Regions from separate parts of the Paenibacillus sp. FSL H3-0286 genome, predicted to be linked through region 1. Evidence: riboswitches for the same ligand, from Rfam matches in the RefSeq annotation. Region 1 holds a riboswitch; each other region holds the start of a gene.

Evidence for each region. A riboswitch is a leader RNA that binds a small molecule or an ion and turns the genes downstream of it on or off. The one in region 1 is predicted to bind cyclic di-GMP.
Region 2: linked by a shared signal. The riboswitch ahead of MHB37_RS10310 (DUF6612 family protein) and the one ahead of MHB37_RS04805 (glycosyl hydrolase) in region 1 are both predicted to bind cyclic di-GMP.
Region 3: linked by a shared signal. The riboswitch ahead of MHB37_RS03205 (transglutaminase family protein) and the one ahead of MHB37_RS04805 (glycosyl hydrolase) in region 1 are both predicted to bind cyclic di-GMP.
Region 4: linked by a shared signal. The riboswitch ahead of MHB37_RS30755 (NPCBM/NEW2 domain-containing protein) and the one ahead of MHB37_RS04805 (glycosyl hydrolase) in region 1 are both predicted to bind cyclic di-GMP.

What each region holds. Positions count from the first base shown of each region.
Region 1 covers NZ_CP150285.1:1,116,429-1,120,987, reverse strand. Annotated here, with positions in the region: gene MHB37_RS04810 (glycosyl hydrolase) at 1-1,140, opposite strand, end outside; gene MHB37_RS04805 (glycosyl hydrolase) at 1,292-2,842, opposite strand; cyclic di-GMP riboswitch class I at 2,855-2,934, opposite strand; gene MHB37_RS04800 (sugar phosphate nucleotidyltransferase) at 3,071-4,444, opposite strand.
Region 2 covers NZ_CP150285.1:2,400,413-2,404,971, reverse strand. Annotated here, with positions in the region: gene MHB37_RS10315 (NADH-dependent flavin oxidoreductase) at 33-1,136, opposite strand; gene MHB37_RS10310 (DUF6612 family protein) at 1,309-2,157, opposite strand; cyclic di-GMP riboswitch class I at 2,275-2,366, opposite strand; gene MHB37_RS10305 (RNA polymerase sigma factor) at 2,570-3,088, shown strand; gene MHB37_RS10300 (DUF4179 domain-containing protein) at 3,072-4,559, shown strand, end outside.
Region 3 covers NZ_CP150285.1:732,544-737,102, reverse strand. Annotated here, with positions in the region: rRNA gene MHB37_RS03210 (16S ribosomal RNA) at 1-1,539, opposite strand, end outside; gene MHB37_RS03205 (transglutaminase family protein) at 1,907-2,716, opposite strand; cyclic di-GMP riboswitch class I at 2,730-2,810, opposite strand; cyclic di-GMP riboswitch class I at 2,885-2,967, opposite strand; gene MHB37_RS03200 (class D sortase) at 3,081-3,746, opposite strand; gene MHB37_RS03195 (GtrA family protein) at 3,849-4,256, opposite strand; gene MHB37_RS03190 (glycosyltransferase family 2 protein) at 4,243-4,559, opposite strand, start outside.
Region 4 covers NZ_CP150285.1:6,904,412-6,908,970, forward strand. Annotated here, with positions in the region: gene MHB37_RS30755 (NPCBM/NEW2 domain-containing protein) at 1-1,649, opposite strand, end outside; cyclic di-GMP riboswitch class I at 1,908-1,994, opposite strand; gene MHB37_RS30760 (hypothetical protein) at 2,152-2,718, opposite strand; gene MHB37_RS30765 (EAL domain-containing protein) at 2,835-3,683, opposite strand; gene MHB37_RS30770 (Crp/Fnr family transcriptional regulator) at 3,874-4,287, opposite strand; gene MHB37_RS30775 (sensor domain-containing diguanylate cyclase) at 4,480-4,559, opposite strand, start outside.

The sequences.
Region 1 (4,559 bases):
CTCTAAATCAGTATTGTTATAGTATTCTCCAGTTAAACCCGTTAGGGTTACCGGAGTTACGGGTGCTATCGAAGGATCTCCTGTTGTGAGAACATAGTCCTCTCTTGATACTATAAACGAGTCTTTCATAAAGCTTTTAATTGACTGTAGCGTATTATTTTCTGTCAGTAATTTTCCCCAGGTCATCATATAGACCCATTTATTTTGTTTCTCAGTTAATATATCCGGGTTCGGCAGTTGCCCACTCTCCCCGATTCCGATAGGTTTACCCTCGGCCAATGCGAGCAGATCCTCATAGTAGGACTGTTTATAATCGTTATTGTAGATATCCGCAGCCAGAACATCGAGTTTATCCCCACCGGGATAATATGCAGCATATGGATCTGACCATTCATTCGGCGCATTCGGATTCCACACCCACAGTAGATTATTTAGCTTGTGTGTGTTTACAAAACGATCATAGACAATACTCCACAGCTCTGAAAAATTGTCCTTTTTCCCCCACCAAAACCAACCACCATTCATTTCATGGTAAGGTCGCCATAAGACCGGAACTCCGGCATCACGCAGCTGACCCAAATATCCAGCAACCTCGTCTAGATCTGAGATTAGCCTCTTATACTGAGCTGTCCCAGGTGTAACATAAGCATTAAATTTCTCTTGACTGAGACTTCTGTTTACATTGGACCACTCTGGAGAGGTTCCCGGTAAGCTCTGATGGAAGGTCATCGCTACAATGCCACCCTCTTGATGCCATTCAATTGCACTGTCTATAACAGCTTGCCGCTGTTCTGCGATCGTCTCTTCGGATTGATTATTAATCGCCCCTAATTCATAACCATGTAGAACAGCATTTTGTCCCGAAGTATTCTTCAGCTTATGAACCAGTTCATCTGGACTTTCTAGATAATCATGCTGGCCGGACAAGATCCCTTTGCCACGTAGATTTACCAAATTACTTAGCAGTTGCTTGGCTTCTTCAGAAGCCGAAGGATTACTTGGTATAGCTGGAGGTAGGGAGGAAGAAACACTCATAGCCTTCGGAAGACTTTTAACCTCTCCCCAAGGCAGCAAGGAAAAAATAATAAAGACCGGTAACATAGTAAACAACAATCTGTTTTTCTTATAATATTTACGCAAATAAATCCTCCTTTCGGTAGCTGTACTGCCTCCACAGGTGTTAAAAACATACCTGTTATCGGACAATCGTCTTCTGACCTAATGAGGACTATAGCTTAGTAGCTCTGCAATAACGCAGAGCCACTAAGGATCGACCTTTAATTTTCATCAATCAGGAGACATCCGGAAGAAAAAGTGCACTTGCTGGAACTGTCTCTTTAGCTTGACTAGCACTTTCCCACATCAAGCGGACTCTCGCATCGCCTTCATTCTCGTAATACTCCACCTTGATATCATATAGCTGGCCAGCCTTCAGCGTTATAGTGCCCTTACGCTCAGTACCACTTTGCTTAGTCCAACTATCAATCACGGATTCCCCATTCACCCAGACACGGATACCATCATCTGAGGTAGTGTAAAATGTATATTGCTCATTATATAATGGCTTAATTTTACCGCTCCAACGTATGGAGAACCGATCAATCCCGAGGGCGGCATCCGGGGAGCCTTGCCGCCAATTGAAATCGATTATTGCATCAGTTCTGTTAAGAGCTGCTGCTCCCGACAATTGCATGTTGTTGTAATACTCTCCTGCAAGCCCCTTCGCGAGAGGAATTGCTGCCTCCCCCTCTTCTTCAGAAGGTGCCGGCGCTGGTGCGGCGCTAGGTGTCGGTGCCAGACCAGTATTTAATTTATCTCTGGTCAGGGTATAGTTGCTATTCATAAATGTTTTGATTGTGTCTGCACTGTTATTCTCGTAAAGCATTTTTCCCCAGCTCATCATATACGTCCATTTACTTTGCGATTGCTGAAGCTTCTCCAGATTAGGCATTTCACCATTTTCCCCGATCGCAATCGGTTTGCCTGCGGCTAGACTCAATAAGCTGTCATAGTATTTTTGCTGGTAATCATTTTCGTATATATCTGCTGCCAGAATATCTACTTTATCAGCACCTGGATAAGTTAGCGCATAAGGATCTGACCAAACATTGGGAGCATTCGGACTCCATACCCATAACAAATTATTTAATTTATGAACGTTAACAAAACGGTCATACATAATATTCCATAGTGTAGAAAAGTTATTTTTCTTCCCCCACCAGAACCAGTTCCCGTTCATTTCATGATAGGGTCTCCAAAGCACCGGAACATTGGCATCGCGCAAGCTTTTTAAAGAGACGGCCACCTTATCAAGCTCAGCGATCAGATTGTTATATTGCTTGGTACCCGGTGTAACGTAACTATCGAACTCACTCTGGCTAAGTGTTTTTTTCACATTATCCCAGTCATAAGAGGTGCCCGGCAGGTTAGCATGAAAAGTCATAGCTACGATCCCGCCCGCTTTATTCCAGTTGATGGCGCTATTCACCACATTTTGACGTTGCCAAGCCATCGTTGCTTCGGACTGGCCACTGATCGCACCCATTTCATAACCGTGAAGAGCCGCATATTGTCCGCTGGTTCCCTTCAGCATATTGTTAATTTCATCTGGACTTTCTAAATAGTCATGTTGACCGGCAATAATACCTTTTCCTGAGATCGAGTAAAAATAGTTAAGCAGCTTTACGGCTTCAGGTGAGGCACCTGGGGTAACTGGCGTTCCAGAATTTGAAGCAGCTATGACAACAGACGGCGAAATTCCAACAGCAAGCGGAAGTGCAGTCAGAAACAGGACGAGTGACAGAAATGCACCAAACAATCGATACGTACGGTAAGCTTTCAAAATAATCTCCCTTTCGGTAGCCAGGCTGCCACTCTTTCGAAGGCCCTATAGCTTTGCGTCCCTACCTTTCGATAGGTTTGCCTTTTCAATTTAAGAGAAATAATCTCTCTTACCGTAAGTATCGACGACAATTAATGATATATTTAGTGTTTTTATGACTTTTTTTGATAATTGAGTCAATTTACCTGTTTCAAGAAAATTTGAATTGGTTAAATAGATAGGTTAGACCTATGAAATGAATTGTTGTAGTTCTATATCATTCCAGTCTAAAGTAATACGTATGTTATCTTCTTCTACTAATTCAGACCCCGTCTGTACCTCTATAAACTCAACATCCGTCAAAGCAAGGATCGCGTGCTTCGTTCCTTCCGGTATACGTACCACGTCCCCAGCCTTCACATTATGTTTTTTCTCATTCAGCACAATACTAGCTTCGCCGCTGACGATTGTCCAAATTTCACTACGCTTGCGATGTAATTGATAGCTGATATTATTCCCCTCGGATATAAAAATCCGTTTGGTCAGCACTTCATTGCCTTCATCATATTTCACATAATCAATAACTTTGTAATGACCCCAACGGCGTTCCTCGTACATCGGTCTTTGTTCAAAGGTCTTCAGCACTTCTTTAATCCGTGGGCTCTCAGCTTTATGGGTAACTAGAATCCCATCCGGGCTAGCCGCAATGATCAGATCCTTCGCACCAATTACCGTTATCGGAATGTCCAGCTCATTAATCAAGCAAGTCCCCTCAGAATCCGCCGTCACAAAACCTTTTCCTACATGCTTGCTGCTCATTTCCTCTGTCAGCGTATTCCACGTTCCAAGATCCTTCCAGAATCCATCATACGGCTGCACCACAATATGTTCTTCTTTCTCCACCACTTCATAATCAAAGCTGATGGAAGACAATAGCTTATACTGCTTCTGCAATTCTTCATATCCTAAAGGCAACCCTTTACGCTGCAAAATATCTAACAAGTACCCTAAGCGGAAGGCAAACACTCCGCAATTCCACAAGGCATTTTGTTCGATGAGCTGTTCTGCTTGTATGCGGTCTGGTTTCTCTTGAAAGTGACTCACCTTCATAAAACCATTTTCCCCCGCCTCTTCGGTGGTAGGAATAATATATCCGTATTTCTCTGAGGCATGTTCAGGAACAACACCCATTAGAGCCAGATTTGCTCCACTTTCCAGCATGGTCTCCTCAAGCATAGCTATGGTATCGAAAAAGGATGCTTCTACATAAGGGTCAACAGGCAATATTGCTACCGTCTCCGCTGGAGAAACACCTGCCACTGAATAAAGATAGGTAGCTGTTAAGGCGATAGCCGGAAAAGTATCCCGACGCTCCGGTTCAACGATAATCGGCACATGACTTCCCAGTTGGCTTTGTATCATTTCTACTTGGCCGCGGCCGGTGGCCAGATAAGATGATTCTGCCATCCCTGCTTCCTCCAGCTGTCTCCAGACACGTTGTACCATGGATTCTGGTTCACCTTGAGGGCTTTCAAGTACCTTTAGAAATTGCTTTGAACGTGAGTCGTTGGACAACGGCCATAACCGTTTACCTGAACCGCCTGATAGAAGTACCATTTTCATAGAATGAACCCTCCTTGAATTATGGAAATCGAGCATATTTGAATTGTTATCAAAACGTCAGCTTCCACTTAGCCTTATTTCGAGCGGATGCACTAAAAAAATTTGTTAGGTAGAA
Region 2 (4,559 bases), 1.3 Mb from region 1:
TATAGATTTAGACCTCAAAACTGTGTTTGGGTTTAGCGTAAACGATCAGGCATCATTAATTTAAGGAATTCTAGAATACCATTCTCTACTACAAGTTCTTCTCTATCTTGATCAGCAAGTACTCTTCTGATGATATCTTCTTTACCCTCCAGCACTTTACTTGTCCAATGAGGATCAATGATAAGAGATCGTCCTACTGCTACTAATTCAGCATTTGTCGACGTGTCCTCTGCGTCCTGTTTGGTACGGATATCTCCTACCCCAATTAAAGGTACACGGCCATTGATTTTCTCATGCACATATTGCAGGATTGATTTTTCTTTAAAATCTTCTGATGCAGATACTTTCTTAAAATCCCCTAATGAAATATGCAGATAATCCAGCTTTTTATCAGCTAATTTATCAATAAGATAAAAGGTATCGGTGATTTTAATTCCAGGCTCTTCATATTCTTCTGGAGAAAAACGATAACCGACAATAAAATCCTTAACCTTTGAATTGTCAACGACAGCAATAACTGCATCCACTAATTGGTTAATGAAATTAAATCTTTTCTCTAAGCTTCCTCCCCATTGATCTTCACGACGGTTGGAGTGTGGAGAGAAGAATTGTTGGATTAAATATGTGTTTGCTCCATGAATTTCTACCCCGTCAAATCCAGCTTGAATAGCACGTTGAGTCGCTTTTTTAAAATCCTCAATTACACCGAAAATTTCATCTTCTGTTAATGCTCTTGGAATTTCTGCATTCGGGCGTTCGGCAGCAATGGCGCTGGAGGAAACGGGTTGTACGCCACGCAATATTTTTGAATCTGTCATTCTTCCTGCATGGAATAGCTGTAAAATAGCCTTTGTTCCATTTCGTTTAATAGTAGATGCTAATCGGCTGAGGCTAGGAATAAATTCATCGGAGGAAACACTAAGTTCACCTTCCCATCCTTTTCCACCCTCTTGTACATTTGCTGCCGCAGTGATGACCGCACCTACTTCGCCCGTTCTTAGCGAATAGTATTTCAATTCATCTTGTGTTACTACACCGTCATAAAAGCTCATTCGCGTGGTCATTGGAGCCATAACCACTCGGTTTTTTAATGTCAGCCCTCTGCGAAAAGTTAATGCTGTGTCTAGTGCTATCATCTTTTTCCCAACTTTCATTAAATTATATTTAGAGAAATTATTATATACATGCGCATACATATAAATTACAGCAATGATTTATTCTTGTCAACTAATAAAGAACTGCTGTTGGATACAACAAAAAGCGCTGTTCCGCTGAACAGCGCTTTTCGCTCGTTATGAATCGTCCTTATTATTCTAGTTCGGCCGGTTTTACAATGGCTGCACCTTTATTATTTTTGGAATATTTAGCTTCGATTTTCGTGGTGTATGTATCTTTAGCTCCATCACTTACCAGCACATAACTCAGATCGACTGTCAGCTTTTCCGTTTGCCAGGTCTTAGTATTGACGAATAATTTCCACGTTACGCTTTTGGGTTGAACTGTCTCTCCATCCCAGAGGTTCTCCTGATCATAGAGTTTGATTATCCCCTTAGCTGCTGTCGGATCGGTTACCGTGAATTGTAAGACTGTTTGTGCGCCAGCAGTGCTGACTTTCATGGATTTTTTATAACTTTTGACCGAATCAAGCATGGAAACAGGATCGTATTGGCCTTTAGAGTAAAAGGCATCCCATTCCGTTTTCTCCAGTCCAAGCCAATATTGTGCATCAGGATCGATTGGCTCCCCGTCATCGTCGTAACCTTCATCTTCAGATTCATCGATCAGTTCACTTCCGTCTACAAGATAGTAAAACTCCTTGTCATTGGCATATAGACTGTACGATGTTTCTAAAAGACTACTAGCGACAGTGCCTGCTGCGGCAAAATTCGGCAGACGGTTGATATCCAGCTTCAGAGTGTTGGTGTTGCTGATACGCACCCCGCCGCTTTGAATATCCTGTTTTTTGGTCACATCCAGATGGAAATTCTTTATTGCTTTGGAGGCTGCCGTTACTTTGCTGATCATCTGATCCGCGGTTACTACTGTTGAGGTAGCTGCTGACACTACTCCTGGATTAGACATCCATCCGATCGTTCCGGACAGCAATAAAGCACCTACTGCCAAACTAGTACCTATTGTTTTGAAAAAACTGTTCATGTACTTCCCCTTTCGGCCCCTTGCGATAATGTAACGCCGTATAGGTCGAAATAATAAAAGAGCTCAAAATAGACTACATATTCTTAGAGCTATCCTTTATGCTTCATAAGACATCCCTATGGCGGCCTGGCGATCATTTCCTTCTGTCGAAAGGTTTTAGACCCATGGCTTTGTGTCATCATCTTTCGATGATTTTACCTTTAACGCGGACATTCAATTAGTTTTAATAGATTACGGACGCATGTCCCACCGCTAATTTTATCATGGTTATAATTACCTGTAAACGACTTATCTTCCATTCGAATTCGCTATGATACTCAGAAGAAATACTACAATCAAAATGAAAAATGAACGATTACATACGCTTATAAGTCTTATTAATGAGAACAGTAAAGACAGGGGGTGCAGCAAAATGAGTGACCGGGAAATTTTCGAGCTCTATAAAGAACAAGTATATTATTTTTGTTACTACTTAATGAAAAATCAGGCAGATGCGGAGGATATTTCCCAAGAGGTATTTGTAAAAGTTATCTTAGCGGATAAGTCGAAGGTAAGAAACTTGAAAGCTTGGATTTTACGAATTGCTTCGAATGAGTGCAACAGTGTGATCAAAAGGCGTAAGACGGGGTGGATGAAAGAAGTACGTAATTATTTACTATCCAGGTTTGAGGAATCAAACCCTGTAGAAAAACGTTTGGATCGACAGGAAACTAAAAAAGAATTACAAGGGTTATACAGTCAGCTTCCTGACAAAATCAGAATGGTAGTAGTCCTTCGTTTTATAAACGAATTGACTGTACCCGAGATCTCTAAAGTTATGAGCATACCCGAAGGAACTGTAAAATCCAGACTGAACAAGGGACTTAAAATACTAAATAGAATGGGTGGAACCCAACTAAAGGAGCTGAATAGTAATGAGTCTCTTTATTGAAAAAGATAAACATATTCCCCGACCGGATTATGATTTGATGTGGACTGCCATAGAACAAGAAGCTTATACACGTCAAAGAAATCTGCATGCCTCCCAGAATACTCCTAGGTCTAATAAAAAGGTTATTCCTATCAGTATTGTCTTCTCTTGCCTCTTACTTGTAGCCATTCCTGTATTCGCTAGTATGACGATTAATTGGGATAAAATTGGTGGTCGAAGTGTGAGCAATGCATTAAATAACGGCATCGGTCAACAGTATAATCTTCAAACTTCCAGTTCAGGAGTAACAATGAATTTGAACGGTGTTGTAACTGATGGAGAAAAAATGAAAATGCTGTTATCACTTGATACTAAATCTGATCTATCCAAATATACTGGATTTGCTACAGAGGAAAACATCATGACTAGTGAATCCGGTGCCAAGGCAAAGGTATACGGTTATTTAGAATACGATCCTGAAAGCCAGAAACTCATTGGAGTATATGAGACACCTGATACATTAAAGGATGATAAAAAGGACTACAGGTTTGAAGCACGGAATCTCATTTTTTACAGTGATCGGAATATTCCCTTACAATCTAATCATCAAGCAGGGGATACTATCAATACTGGAGTTAAGCAATATCCAAGCATTCAAATCGAATCCGTTCGATATGTTTCCAATCAAACCATTATCCGTTACAAAGTCGCTGCATCACCATCTGACTTAGGACGGGGTAATCCACATTTGGTAGTTAGTACTGGTGGTCAAAAGAATGAAGCAATTCCAACCATCATGCCTAACGAAGGATCGGATTTATTTATTGAACAGGTTTTCAATATAACTGAATCAGATTGGAAGGAAGCTAGTCTTCATTTTAGTTACATTGAAGAAGCGAAACGATTTTCAGGTACGTGGAAGTTCGATTTTAAAGCAGATGGACAAAAAGCAAGTGAGGCGATTTACACTAAGAAACTGTATAACAGTCCTGAATTTCAAGAAAAGACCGGCATAACCTTAGATCAGCTAGTGGTTACCCCTTTGGATATCCAAATTCTAATAGATGAAAATGATTCGCTTAAAAAAGGAATTGTCCACTATAATACCGCTCAGTTGGTTATAGGTGATCAAACAATCACTGGGGGTTGGAATTTGAAAGGAGATCATTCCGAAAGCTACCAGCATTTATTTCAATTCGAATCTCCGGAATGGTATAACGACTGGTCCGATGTTCCAATGAAACTTATATTAAAGGATGCTGTCATTGAGAAACGTGATACTACTAAGAATTGGATCACTATAAACAAACCTAAAGAAGAAAAGCAGTTCACTTCACTTGATGTCGATGGGTTAAAAATTGAATTCACTTACTATACTGAGGGCGAAAATTTGATTGTCGAATCAACATCCAAATCTTCTGGCTTCAAAAGCGTTAACCAAACTACGTTACGGATTAATGGCAAAGAAGTGGTGCCTGAAATTACACCTAAG
Region 3 (4,559 bases), 380 kb from region 1:
CACCTTCCGATACGGCTACCTTGTTACGACTTCACCCCAATCATCTACCCCACCTTCGGCGGCTGGCTCCCTTGCGGGTTACCCCACCGACTTCGGGTGTTGTAAACTCTCGTGGTGTGACGGGCGGTGTGTACAAGACCCGGGAACGTATTCACCGCGGCATGCTGATCCGCGATTACTAGCAATTCCGACTTCATGCAGGCGAGTTGCAGCCTGCAATCCGAACTGAGACCGGCTTTGATGGGATTGGCTCCACCTCGCGGCTTCGCTTCCCGTTGTACCGGCCATTGTAGTACGTGTGTAGCCCAGGTCATAAGGGGCATGATGATTTGACGTCATCCCCACCTTCCTCCGGTTTGTCACCGGCAGTCACTCTAGAGTGCCCAGCATTACCTGCTGGCAACTAAAGTTAAGGGTTGCGCTCGTTGCGGGACTTAACCCAACATCTCACGACACGAGCTGACGACAACCATGCACCACCTGTCTCCTCTGTCCCGAAGGCCGCTGCTATCTCTAGCAGATTCAGAGGGATGTCAAGACCTGGTAAGGTTCTTCGCGTTGCTTCGAATTAAACCACATACTCCACTGCTTGTGCGGGTCCCCGTCAATTCCTTTGAGTTTCAGTCTTGCGACCGTACTCCCCAGGCGGAGTGCTTACTGTGTTAACTTCGGCACCAAGGGTATCGAAACCCCTAACACCTAGCACTCATCGTTTACGGCGTGGACTACCAGGGTATCTAATCCTGTTTGCTCCCCACGCTTTCGCGCCTCAGCGTCAGTTACAGCCCAGAAAGTCGCCTTCGCCACTGGTGTTCCTCCACATATCTACGCATTTCACCGCTACACGTGGAATTCCACTTTCCTCTTCTGTACTCAAGCCACCCAGTTTCCAGTGCGACCTCAGGTTGAGCCCAAGGTTTAAACACCAGACTTAAATAGCCGCCTGCGCGCGCTTTACGCCCAATAATTCCGGACAACGCTTGCCCCCTACGTATTACCGCGGCTGCTGGCACGTAGTTAGCCGGGGCTTTCTTCTCAGGTACCGTCACTCCGGTAGCAGTTACTCTACCGGACGTTCTTCCCTGGCAACAGAGCTTTACGATCCGAAAACCTTCATCACTCACGCGGCGTTGCTCCGTCAGGCTTTCGCCCATTGCGGAAGATTCCCTACTGCTGCCTCCCGTAGGAGTCTGGGCCGTGTCTCAGTCCCAGTGTGGCCGTTCACCCTCTCAGGTCGGCTACGCATCGTCGCCTTGGTGGGCCGTTACCCCACCAACTAGCTAATGCGCCGCAGGCCCATCCCTCAGTGACAGATTGCTCCGTCTTTCATTCTTCTCTCAGGAGAAAAAAGAAATTATCCGGTATTAGCTACCGTTTCCGGTAGTTATCCCAGTCTGAAGGGCAGGTTGCCTACGTGTTACTCACCCGTCCGCCGCTAAGTCACTTTGAAAGCAAGCTTTCAAAGTGACTCCGCTCGACTTGCATGTATTAGGCACGCCGCCAGCGTTCGTCCTGAGCCAGGATCAAACTCTCCAATTAGTATTGAAAAGAGCGATATGCTCATTTTGAAACATCTGACGAGAAAATTAATTCTCTAATTTTGGATTTCACTTGCGTGATTTCCTACTCACTCGTTGTTCAGTTTTCAAAGATCAAGTTCTCGTTGGCGCCGTTTAATGTCTCAGCAGCAACTCTTATAATATATCATGTTGTTTTCAGAAATGCAAGCTTTATTTTTCGAAGCTTTTTATCAGCCTCGTCTATATCGCCTGTACGCTGTCTAACAACGCTTACCTATAATACCCCAACTATTAATAGAAAAGCAACCCCTAATATAAAAATAAACAACTGGCTTAATAATTAAGCCAGTTGTTTATTTAATAGAGTTATGTTTCTAGGGACGAACTTAATAGTATTTTGCCGCAGTATATTTGCTTGAGGCTTTAATTAAATCGGTTTTCTTATCACTCTTTGCAAGTCCTGCATCCACTGTAGTATCAATGGTAACCCACTTCCCATTAAGCAACACTTCGTTCCATGCATGATATTGCGTAACGTAGCTTGTATTCCCCATTACCAACTTAGCAGGAACATCTACACTCCGCAGCATTGCGGCAAAAAGAGAAGCGTAATCATAGCAAATCCCTTTTTTAGTAGTCAATGTCTTATCGATGCTTGGAATATAATCAGTAGTTACACTATTAGCAAGAGAGTAATCATATTGTACATTCGCAACTACATAGTTATAGATCGCTTTAACTTTCTCTTCGTCTGTTGTTTTGCCTTGTACTAATTGTTTAGCTTTGACAATCGCTTTATCAGAAGAACTCCATTTCACATTCTGTACGGAGCCCAAATATACGGAATTCGAGTCACTCATGGTTACGTCTACTACTTCGGAATATAATGCTTTGTATTTATTGCCGGTTGTGTTCTCCAGAACAGAAACCTTATACGTCCCATTTCCTTGTTGCAAAGGGAAGTCCTCAGCTTGTCCAGAAGCATACAAGTTATATGTATAGCTGCTGTTATCTTTGGTGATCATGAGTTTGATTCTTTTATCTTTCGGAATATCATAGTTAATACCAATAACACCTTGAGCCACTTTGGATGTAATCAACCAGCTGGCATCTGCACTTGCAGCTTGAGCTGTACTTACCGGAACTGAAGTCATTAGGACGAACAACGCCACCAGCATAAAATAAACCTTTTTCACGGATAAAACTCCTTTCGGTAGCTGGCTGCCATCCTTTCGGGAAGGCCCTTTAGCTTTGCGTCCCTACCTTTCGATAGGTTTGCCGTTATCGTATAAGCTCTATCTGTTCTAGCTTTACTAGATATAATTGATAGAATCCATTTGAAACAAACAAAAAAAGCCTCTTCATTCGGTAGCTGGCTGCCATCCTTTCGGGAAAAGGCCCTTTAGCTTTGCGTCCCTACCTTTCGGAAGGTTTGCCGTTATCGTGTTTAGCTTTCATAGTATAATACTATCATATTTATAGTTGTGAACAAGACCTAATTTACTAGATTACCCATTATTTTATAAATATCTCCCGGTATTTGTGTTTTCTTGTCATTCACTATTCTCCTTTTGTTAATTTGGCATGAACAATCAGCCGATGCGTTGGATTCACTAGCGGATCACATGTAATCAGAGTAAGAATCTTATCCTTGTCATTCCCGTCAAGAACGGAGACATCACTCGGATCTACAACAGAAATATCGTATACCTCATAGTTAAACACCTGATCACTAGTCTTTACCGTGATAACATCCCCCACAACAACCTCATTCAATCTGTTAAACAAACGCCCCGTAGTTCTAGCCCGATGCGCCGCGATTGCAGCATTCCCGATCTCTCCAAGGGGTGCCGTTTCTTTCATATGGGCTGCAGCATGTTTCATATTAGCTTTTGTAGCCCCTTCTAATACAGGCAGCTTCAAATCAATCTTATCGATTTCAATTAGTGCGATTACTTTGCCACCGACTTCAATCTCCGGTTCAGGCTTTTCTGTCTCTTGGGGTTGGGGCTGTGCCTGGGCATCCAGAACCGATTCCTCTGCTAACAGCTGAGTAACTTCAGCATACCTGCTCTTTAGATCTGGCTGGGGAGTACTATCGGCAGTGCTTAGTTCAGCCGTTTCTAATAACTTCTCCTGCTGCCTGTCGTTGTACCACTCGTTAGCTGTCGGATATAACATGATAAGTATCCCAGCCAGTATGAGTAGATAGGAGAATTTACGCAATGTTATTCACCTCCGTATATTGTTTCTATGGTTATATACAAATCAAGCAGAAACAGCTACTTGCCTTTAAGCATAGCAACTCCTTCTGCCTGAAATTAATGTTTAAAATACCCATTTACGACTTCCAAAGAAATTGATGATCACCGTGATAAAGGTAACCAGCACCTTGGAGATCAAGACTTGAATACCTAGTTTGTCTGTCAACAGATGCATTAACAACAGTGATATTCCGAGCACTACCAGATTCAGCACGATAAACTTGACCAGCTGTACGCGGTCGAAGCCTTCTTTATTCCCCCGGTTGCGATCACGAAAGGTAACTTTTTTATTCAAAATAAAGCTATTCGCCGTGCCTGCACTATAGGAGATCACCTGCGCCAATGCGTATACCATCCCTAGTGAATTCAACAATGTGAAAATCACAAAATCAATAAGCGTATTGAGCAAACCTACGGCATTAAATTTGAGGAACTGTATGAATGCAGCGCGCAAGTTCTTATCTGACATCATTGTGGTCCTTCCGGCGGTCCAGTTGTTCTTCGTTCTGGTAGCCTTTAGTCTCACTAACAATATATAGCGGTCTATCTTTAGACTCGTCATAAATCCGTCCGATATACTCCCCAATCACACCCAACAGCATCAGAACAATACCGTTAAAGAGCAGATTGACACCTACAATGGAAGCCCAGCCCGGAACCGTCCAGGAGGTGAAAAATATCCTTTGGAACAAGACGAAAAATAAATAGAGAAAGCTAGAAAATGAAAGAAAGAATCCAATATACGTAGCAATCTTAAGCGGCTTATGTGAAAAAG
Region 4 (4,559 bases), 1.3 Mb from region 1:
AGCTTATCGTTAGAAGCTGCATCCACATAAACGTTGATCGTATCTCCAGGCATTGCAACGAGACCTGTAGGCTGGTTGTTCGTACCAAAACCAATTCTCAGGTTTTCCTGCGCATGCTTTTTCATATCTCCACGTTGTTCCGCCTCAATGATGGTGCCTTCGGTTTGAACTTCACCATTCACTAGCCTCTTAGCTAAATCCAAAGAATCTTTCAGGATTGGATAGAGCGGATGTACTTTTGCCGCTTCTTCTAATTCGTTGATTGCTTCGACGCTATTATAAGCAGGCACAACCGCACTCATCGTTCCATCTGTGAAAATACCATTTACAGCTTCGCTTACTTTATCTTCTGTATAAAATCTAAATTCAGCCGCAAAAGGTCTGTTGATATTAGCTTTTGTGAACTTAAATTTTAATCTTTTAAACTTCGTCGGTTCGAATTTAAATTCCAGAAAGTCATTGGTACTAATCGCGGTTCCGCTAGATACAAGTTGGAAGGTCTCTCCTTTACTCGTCTCTGATGCATAGATTTCAAAAGCCTCTGGGAATCCTTTGCGGTTATCTCTAGCCAAAAAAGCCACTCTGTCCAGCACTTCCGCTTGCGCTAGTTCAAACACGACTTCATTCGTGAAGCTTGCATCATTGTTTTTGTTCGTTTCCCAATGCGTAGTGGGCTGGTCATCCAGCATATATTCAGGCTTCGTACCTGGGTAGCTTCCACCGTTCACCGTTACTTTTGATACGTTTGCATTCGGCATTCTATAAGCTTGGCTATAGGCATTTTCATAGGCTGTTCCATACCCTTTTAGCTTCGAAACCTTGGCTGCCGTTGCCTCTACCTGATGGTTCTTCAAAAGGATCTTTGCATTCTCTATCTCTTCTTTAAACTGCGCATACAGTGGATGTGCCTGCACTTCATTCTCTAAAGCTGTTAATTTCTCTGTCGTATTAAAGGCAGCACTAACTTGGCTCAAGGTATCATCTGTAAATAATTTTTTCATTTTAGCAGAGACACTATCCTCTTTATAAAAAGAAAACTCAGCCGCACTCGCCCAATCTTGGTTCGCTTTTTTGAAGACAAATTTAAGTCTCTTAAAAGCCGTAGGTGCGAACTGAATCTCCACTACATCACCGGTTGAGCCTGTATATTCTCCAGAAGACACGAGCGTAAAATCACCCGCATCGGTAGTGGAGCCGTAGATATCAAATTCTTGAGCAAAACCTTTACCTTTCGCACCGGATTGCCTAGCCGCGTATACCATTCTATTTAATTCAGTGGACTCATTGAAAACAAACACAACCTCATTCGTAAACGTTGAACTATTCGGTTTGCCAGTCTCCCAATGCGTGCTCATATCCCCATCCATAGCCTTAGCTATAGGCGAGCCTGAGTAGTTGCCACCGTTATTTGTGATGGATTTAATATTTGCTGGATTCATTCTAAAAACCTCATTATAGGCATTTAGAGCATCCTTGCCGTACAGCTCAAACGGAATAACCGAGGCGTTGCTTAATAAGTTAACCTTACTTTGCGCCACTGTTTTTGTTACATTTACCTTGCTTGCCTCACTTGCTAAAGCATAACCTGCCTCACTCGAAAAACTGGCCAACATGGCCGCCGATGTAGCGATCGCAATCATTTTCTTCATCTCTTCTTACCCCCAGATGTCATATGAATCTCTCCAGTGCCCAAAAATGGGCACAAAAAAAACTACCCCAAAAGAGTAGCTTGATTGCGTATAAAGTCGCCTAAAAATTAAGACTTAATTTTTATTAAACCTTAACAAGCATAAACGCCTTCGGCGTCCTTATAAGGACGGTAAGCGTTTAAGCGAGAAATATAAGATATTAAGTATAGTTTTATAACTTATACTTTCTTATATTTTAACAAAAAGCGTTACGCACTCTTTGGCAGCTGGCTGACAATAGTTATGATAACCTTAGTCCCTATAGCTTTGCGTCCCTACATTTCCATAGGTTTGCCTATGAAGTTTCGAATACATTCAAAGAGTAACATAAGCCTAGATCTGATCGCATGATTAATTGGTATGAAATGAGTATAGGTAATTGCAATTAGTTTTTCTTATGTGATAGATATTATTTATCGACTATCCCGGAAGAGAAGGACATCCTTTAGGACTGTAGGTCTACTTAACTCTCCGATCCAAACAAACCCCGGAACCAATTCCACACATCGCCCGTGACGGGAATTAATCCGAAACCATGTTCGCCAACTACGATTACACCATATGCCCATTGTCCGATAGCTATGGCACCCCCAGCGATCCTGCCTATCGCTATCGCACCAAACGCCGTATCCCCTATGGCGATGGCCCCCAACGCTTTTTCCGCGATTGCGATCGCTCCTACAGCCACGCCTGCAATCGCAATCGCTCCCACTGCGAAGCCAAGCCAGCTAAGTGCTATTGCTCCGATCGCTAACCACATTCCCAGTGATATTGCTCCTAAGGATAATACGCCCACGCTTATCGCACCTATGGAAATCAAGCCAACAGCTACATCTCCAATAGCGATTAATCCAACGGCTGTCTTCACACGGGGTTTACCTCCACGGCCATACGCTTGACCTGAGTATCGCCCTAGATTACTGCGAATACTGATGACCGGAAATGAGGGAGAAGGCCATTGATAATCAATCTCTCGTCCATCAAAGCCCCTAGAATCCGCCCAGCGCGTTACAAATTGATGCCATTTCATATCTATCCCGTCCCCCTTTTCAAATTACCTAAATTATACAACCCCGGGGGTTGGCTGTACTCAGACTCTGACCTGAAATTCATCTCATCCTCTGGACGGATATATACTCATTAGGATTACTGTTTGGGAATAGGATCAGGCTTTCCAAATAAATAGCCCTGAAACAACTGATAACCACTCTGCTTAAGCCATTCAAAGTCCTCTCTAAACTCCACACCTTCTGCTAAAGGAACGGATTGGATTTCTAAAGCTTTTTCTAAAAATTGCTTTGCTATTTTCTGTTTGTTCAGATCGCTGGACACACCCTGAACATATTTCATATCCAGCTTCATGTAATGGGGTTTAAGCTCCAATAACATCTCGATCGTGCTGAAGCCCTCACCAACATCATCTAAAGCGTATTCAAATCCCCGATCCTTGTAATATGTCAAAATAGCTTTCAAATGAGCGAGATCATCCACTTTCTCCGTCTCAACAACTTCAAAGACAAAAAGAGAAGGATCGACGCCTAATTGATTGGCCAGTTCAACGGTTGATCTTAAGCAGAACTCTGGAGCGTAGATCGACGTTGGGATAAAATTAATAAACGTTTTTTTATTTAAGGGTGCAGCATATTTTACAGCCGTCATTCTACATAACCGGTCTAAAGCATATAAACGCCCACGATTCCGTGCCGCCGCAAAAATCTCATTAGGATAGATAAGAGATCCGTCTTCTTTTTTAAATCTGGATAGGAGCTCGTATGCAAAAATCTCTTCCCTTACGTTCACAATCGGTTGGAAGTAGCAAGTAACAAGACCCTTAGTGATAACCTCATCAATCCACTCCATATCAAGTACAGTGGGTAATTCGGATAGAGGTCTCCATGTTTGGTCATCTATACGGAATTCAACCTGCTCCGACTCCATATGGTCATTACAGAAATCCAGAAAATCCCGCACCCCAGCCTCCTTAATTGTAATCACATTTTCTTCCACCTTATGTATCGTATTACTTCTACTCAAGTGATGAATAACCTCAGGTAAAACCCTAAGATTAAGCTCACCATGAGCCTTGATTTGAAAATTCAGCTCTCTTACTACACAATGATTACAAGCCACATTCATAACCCCTTTAATAATCGATTCTCTGAAAAAGATCCCGGAACGGCTCTTCTCAATCGAAATCCGTATACTCCAGTAAATACGCCGGGTCTAACACGGTGATCTGCTGATGTTGAATCTCAATAATCTTTTGTTCTTGCAGATCTTTTAGCACAAGGGTAGCCGTCTCCCTTAACGTTCCGATCATATCACGCGCTCTCGCATCATGAAATTTCATTTCATATAATAACCGATTCGATAAAAATAAACGCTCCATTTGCAGCAGCATCAATTGATCCTTAATCAACGGGTAATCGGCAACCATCTGCTTAAAAGGCTCATGTTTAATCTCAAATAATACAGTATCATTCATAGCCACCGCAGACAGCACTCTTATATTGGAGGGATGGATCACTTCCAGATCGCCATAATCCCCGAATAGATAATGTAGGCATGATCCACATTCCATAGTTTTGTATGCCAACATACTGATAATAAATCATCATCCTGTTATATTCTATCGTAACGTTGTCACATAGGCTTGATGCCAATACGATTTACATAAGAGATCCATTCAAGAAATTCCGAATTCCCTTTTACAGCTTGAAGGGAACAGACATTTTAGAGCAATTATAGCAAAGAGGATGTATCGTTTATAAATAACAAAAAAAGCCTCCAATTAAAGAAGCTTTTCACTCAAATCCATAATATGCGTAACGCGATTTCTCCCCTGTTCTTTAGAAACGTAAAGCGCTTGAT